DNA from 2 places in the Gottfriedia sp. S16(2024) genome. Region 1 is predicted to be linked to the other one. Evidence: predicted binding sites of a transcription regulator. Region 1 holds the regulator's gene; the other holds the start of a gene.

What was found. Region 1 encodes Rex, which represses fermentation and respiration genes when NADH is low (regulators of the CRP and FNR family bind a similar motif). Its sites were predicted from a motif close to TTGTGAAATATTTCACAA; they were not measured.
Region 2: AB1282_RS06850 (AtpZ/AtpI family protein) is a predicted target of Rex. The motif match lies at 1,323-1,340, and genes of this name have one in related genera.

Annotation. Positions count from the first base shown of each region.
Region 1 is NZ_JBFLUO010000001.1:993,919-997,137, forward strand. It holds gene AB1282_RS04555 (CPBP family intramembrane glutamic endopeptidase) at 138-809, shown strand; gene AB1282_RS04560 (redox-sensing transcriptional repressor Rex) at 850-1,476, opposite strand; gene AB1282_RS04565 (ABC-F family ATP-binding cassette domain-containing protein) at 1,638-3,219, shown strand, end outside.
Region 2 is NZ_JBFLUO010000001.1:1,450,723-1,453,941, forward strand. It holds gene AB1282_RS06845 (S8 family serine peptidase) at 1-1,184, shown strand, start outside; gene AB1282_RS06850 (AtpZ/AtpI family protein) at 1,447-1,671, shown strand; gene AB1282_RS06855 (ATP synthase subunit I) at 1,676-2,056, shown strand; gene atpB (F0F1 ATP synthase subunit A) at 2,121-2,792, shown strand; gene atpE (F0F1 ATP synthase subunit C) at 2,873-3,088, shown strand.

The sequences.
Region 1 (3,219 bases):
AGTTTTTTTCTTTACAATCAAAAGTAAAATAAAAAGTGAAAATTTCTTTTAAGAAACAAAAGAAACGCGTAAAATAATGTACGTGTTGTTATAAACCTTTGAGTTATGAAAAATATCAACACAAAGGAGCTATCGTATTGAAAACTAGAGATTTGTGGATTTTATTAACGTATGTCGTTCTTCAGTATTCAGCGGTTATTGGGGTGCCCTATTTATTAAATAGTAACTTATACGTTGGAGTGGATCAGAAAACAGCTTCTCTTGAAGCGGTGGCATTATGGGGTTGTATTAGTTTCGTAACTGGGTTAATTATTATACTTATCTTATTACATAAGCCCATTTATGAAGGAATAAAGAATCTAAAAACTAATTATCGTACAATAATCAATTGGGTTATTTTAGGTTACTTCATAACAATGCTAACTCAAATTGTTTGTAATTTAATTTTAATTTATGTATTTGATTTACATAAAGGCTCAGAAAATACTCAGAATATCATAAACATTGCTAAGCTTAATCCAGCTTTTATTATCATCCCAAGTCTAGTTGCACCAATTTTAGAAGAGATTATTTTTCGTCGAATCATTTTTAAAAGACTTTATAATCGTTTACCATTTATTATTTCTGCAGGGATTAGTTCAGCGATTTTTTCGCTTATGCACGGAGACATACCCTTCTTCTTATCTTACTTTCTAATCGGTTTTGTATTTTGTTACCTGTATAAACGAACAAACTCAATTATGGTTCCAATCTTAACACATATGTTAATGAACTCTTTTGTCGTTTTTCAGCAGATCAATTTACATTAAAAACCCCCAAATTTTTGGGGGTTTTTATTTTAATATGAATTTATTGTTGTAAAAAATATGCCAATGTTTGCAGTTCAACTGCTAGGTCTATATGATGAATGCGAATATGTTCTGGTACACTAATTCGGGCAGGTGTGAAATTTAAAATTCCTCTAATATTTTTTCCATTTAATCGATCAGCTATTGATTGAGCCACAGGTGCAGGAACAGTTAATATAACGATTTGAATATCTTCATTCATAACGTCCTCTAGATTATCTAGATTATAAACGGGTACTCCACCTATTTCAGTACCAATTTTATTTGGATCAATATCAAATGCCATCTCAATTTTAGTATTATTATTTTTTATAAAATTATAGTGTAAGAATGCAGTTCCTAAATTACCAACACCAATTAATGCAACTTTCATAACTTCATGTTGGTTAAGCGCTTTCGAGAAAAAAGTTAATAAATAATTTACGTTATAGCCATAACCTTTTTTACCGAGTGCTCCAAAATAAGAAAAATCTCTTCTGATTGTAGCGGAATCTACCTTTACTGCTTCACTTAACTCTGCTGAAGAAACTCTTTGTTTACCTGATAAAGACAAATTCTTTATAAAACGGTAATATAAAGGTAGACGTTTAGCAGTAGCTTGTGGAATTTTAATTTGTTCCGAATCCATTTTTTAATCCCCCACTTACTGTAATTCTTTTTACTATGGTGTGTAATTTGACTTTATTTTAGTAATAAAGTACTTGTTCTAATGTAAAATATACACTATATTTAAGAATTTTGACAGTCTACAGTTACATAGATAAAAAATTTTGCAATGAGGTGTTATCCATGATTCTTTTACAAGTAAATAATGTCTCAAAGTATTTTGGTAGTGACATTATACTTTCAAATATAAAATTAGAAGTTCAAACGAGTGATCGAGTTGCCATTGTTGGACGTAATGGTGCTGGAAAATCTACATTACTGAAAATCATAGCAGGTGAAATATCCTATGATGGCGGTGAAATAAATAAACCTAAAGATGTTACTGTAGGCTACCTTGCCCAAAACACTGGTTTACAAAGCGATCAAACGATTTGGGAAGAATATTATTCTGTTTTCAATCATTTAGTAGAGATGCAAGACAATATGAGAAAATTAGAAGTTAAAATGACAAGAGAGGATGTTTATTCTAACCAAGCCGTTTATGACAAGGTTATGAATGAATATGATCATCTTCAATATACTTTCAAAGAAAACGGTGGTTACCAGTTTGAAGCAGATATTCGTTCAATTATTAGTGGTTTAGGTTTTAGTAATGAAGATTACGAAACAAAAATTTCTTCGTTAAGCGGCGGACAAAAGACAAGACTGGCATTAGGTAAGCTATTATTGACGAAGCCTGATTTGTTAATTCTGGATGAGCCTACTAACCATTTGGATATTGACACTCTTAGTTGGTTAGAGCGCTACTTACAGTCATATCCTGGTGCAGTATTAATCGTTTCCCACGATCGATATTTCCTTGATCAAGTTGTTAATATTGTTTATGAAATATCTAATCATAAGCATCAACGTTTTGTTGGTAATTATAGTAAGTATCTTGATCTAAAGGCAGCTCAATATGAACAAGAGTTAAAACAGTTCGAAAAACAACAAGAGGAAATCAATAAACTTGAAGATTTTGTGCAGCGTAATATTGCGCGTGCTTCAACTACAAAAAGAGCCCAAAGTCGAAGAAAACAATTAGATCGAATGGTACGATTAGACAAGCCACTTGGAGATGAATCTTCAGCTAATTTTTCATTTTCAATTGAAAAACAAAGCGGTAATGATGTGTTGTCTGTACAAGATTTATTTATTGGCTATGACCGGATCCCAACAATTGATCAGACAATGAAATTCGTACTAAATCGAGGCGATAGTGTCGCATTAGTCGGTCCAAATGGTGTTGGTAAATCGACATTACTTAAAACGATTATTGGAGACTTAGAAAAATTACAGGGAACGATTGATTTTGGGGCAAATGTTTCGGTTGGTTACTATGATCAAGAGCAAGCAAAACTAACTTCCAATAAGAGAGTATTAGACGAACTTTGGGATGATTATCCATTAAAGCCCGAACAAGAAATTCGGACAATATTAGGGAACTTTTTATTTTCTGGAGATGATGTAACTAAAAATGTTACCTCTTTAAGTGGTGGAGAAAAGGCAAGATTAGCATTGGCTAAACTTATGATGAAAAAAGCTAATTTTCTAATTCTTGATGAGCCTACTAACCACTTAGATTTAGATAGTAAAGAAGTATTAGAAAATGCTTTGTTAGATTACCCTGGAACAATTTTATTCGTTTCTCATGATCGTTACTTTATGAACAGATTATCCACAAAAACTTTTGAACTAGCAAAAGCAGGATTATCAATTTATTTGG
Region 2 (3,219 bases), 460 kb from region 1:
TCTTGCTTGAAAGAGGAAAAATCACGTTCACAGATAAAGTAAAAAATGCTCAAGACGCTGGTGCAAAGGCGGTTATTGTCTTTAATAATATCGATGGAAATTTCATTGGACAAATTAAAGGGAAATTTACTGTTCCAGCAGCGACTATTTCAAGAAAAGAAGGTTTATTAATTAAGAAAATCATTGAAAAAAGTAAAGTAGAAGCTAAGACTGGCCATGAAAAGAAGGTTGATATACTTGCAGATTTCAGCTCTAGAGGGCCGGTAACAGGTACTTGGCAAATGAAGCCGGATTTATTAGCTCCAGGTGTACAAATAAAAAGTACAATTCCGGGTGGGTATTTAGCGCTTCAAGGAACGAGTATGGCAAGTCCACATGTTGCCGGAGCAGCTGCTCTTGTAAGACAACTGCACCCAGATTGGAGTATGGACGATTTAAAAAGTGTGCTAGTCAATACAGCAACACCATTATATAAGAATAATAAAAAGATGTATCATGCGTACGAACAAGGTGCTGGAAGATTAGATATTGAAAAGGCACTTGAGACTGAGACAACATTATTTCCAACTTCTTTATCTTTAGGAGTAACTAGAAAAACCGATTTACAAATTAAGAAAGATTTTGTCGTAAGAATATCTAATAAATCAAATATGCCAAAACAAGTTACAGCAATAAATAATCAGCCAGCCACTGGAATACAATGGGTATTACCTAAGCCTTTTACAATTCCAGCTAACACTAGCAAAAAAATTAGCCTTACTGCAACAGTTGATACGAAAGTATTAAGAGATGGATTTTATGATGGGGCAATTACGTTTAGTACAAATGATGATGAAAATCTAAGAATGCCGTTTTTATTACTACAAGGAGAACCGAACTTTCCGTCAGTAATGGGATTTCACTTTGGAAGGGTAAAAGGTAAAAATCGCTATAAATATGAGCTTTATTTACCAAGTAAGGTTGAGGAATACAAAATCGCTGTTTTTGAATCTGAAACATTCCGTTTGTTAGGTGTGATTGATGAACAGGAAAATAGTAAAAGGGGGATTATCAAGAAAGAACTAGTTTTAAAAGACTTTCCTAAAAGTGGAATTTATAAATTTGTGATTTTTTATAAACGTAAACAGTATGAAAGTGCAACGGAATCTTACGTAAATGTCGCAAAAATTTATGTAGAAGACTAAAAATTGGTAAGTAATTTTTAATAGTTTTTTAATTTAGGTAATTGACACATTTTTGTAACATATTGTATGCTTAACATGAATGTTTAAAAGGGTTTTCAATGTATGTAAATACTATGTTATTAAAATTTTTTGAACGTTTTGTGAACAATTTGTGAACGTTTTCAATGTTTAGAGATTTTAGCAAATATTTGTTGTAGAATTAACCATGATAAGACTTTTGGCAATTTTTTGGAGAATGACAATTGACATGGAGGGATTTTGTATGAAAAACAACAATCAACATCCTCTTAAAGCAATGGCACTCATGTCTTCCATTCTAGCTCAGCTTGTCGGTTCTATTCTCATAGGCATCTTTCTAGGAAGATGGATTGATTCATTTTTTAATTGGCCAGTACCAGTATTTATGATCATCTTTTTACTGTTAGGATTATTTACTGGAATCTACGGCACGCTTAAATTAGTTAAGCAATTCACACCAGGGGACTAGTTACATGCAAAAAGATAATTTTAGACGATTCACACGAGATATGTTGTATATCATTTCTTTAGCTGTTTTGGGTTGGGCATTTACCGACTATAAAACAATATTCACAGGCTATATTCTCGGAACAGTAACTAGCTTTTATTGTATATGGATTCTACACAGAAAGATAAATACCTTCTTTGACCGAGTTTTAAAGCAACAAAAAGTTCGATCTTTAGGTACTGTAATTTGTCTTTCAGCGGTGGCTCTAGCTATGGTCATCGCGCTTCGGTATGAAAATTTTGTGAGCATACCGGCACTAACTGCGGGACTAATGACAGGACATCTTGTCATTATGATACATTTTGCATTACAACAAACGTCTTTTGCAAGGAAGAGAGGTGAATAAATTGGAACACGGCACTTATGGTTTTAAATTTATTGGTTTAGATTTTACGTTAACAAATGTTCTAATGACTACCATTGCTGCAGTAATCGTCTTTATCATCGCAGTTACATGCGCAAGAAGTCTACAAATACGCCCAACAGGAAAGCAAAACTTTTTAGAGTGGGTTGTAGATTTCGTTAAAGGCATTATCAACAGTACAATGGATTGGGAAACTGGTGGTCGCTTCCTTACACTAGGTGTGACATTACTTATGTACATATTTGTTTCAAATATGTTAGGTCTACCATTCGATATCTCATTCGATGGAAACTCAGTTTGGAAATCACCTACATCAGACCCAGTCATTACTTTATCATTAGCAATCTTTATAGTTGGTTTATCACATTATTATGGTATCAAGATGCGCGGTTTTGGAGCGTATGGTAAAACATTCTTCCAACCAATGCCATTCTTATTCCCATTAAAAATTATTGAGGAATTAGCAAACACATTAACGCTAGGTCTTCGACTTTACGGTAACATTTATGCGGGGGAAATCTTACTAGGTTTACTTGCAACAATGGGTACACATGCTTATGCAACAAGCACAGGCGGAGGTATTCTTTGGACAATCGCAGCGGCAATACCAATGATCGTATGGCAGGGATTCTCTGTATTCGTTGGTTCAATCCAAGCGTTTATCTTCGTAATGTTAACAATGGTTTACTTGTCACATAAAGTGGCGGACGAGCATTAATCGGCTCATTGAATTTGGTAGTTAGATAAAAATTATAAAAAAAAATATATTTCTTATGATTAAGAAGGAGGAAATTTAAAATGGCTTTAATCGCAGCGGCAATCGCAATAGGTTTAGGTGCACTAGGTGCAGGTATTGGTAACGGTTTAATTGTATCACGTACAGTAGAAGGTGTTGCTCGTCAACCAGAATTACGTTCAACTCTTCAAACTTTAATGTTCATCGGGGTTGCATTAGTTGAGGCACTTCCAATCATCGCGGTAGTTATCGCATTCATGGCATTTGGTAAAGCGTAAGATTTATACAAGTAGTTAAAAAATGGCGAAGTTTGTGTTCACATTTACTTCGCCATTCCTTTATGACACTTTTGTTGTAAAGATTGAATTTTGAAAGTAAAGCTAAAGTCGGTAAGAGACCTAGGCTATGT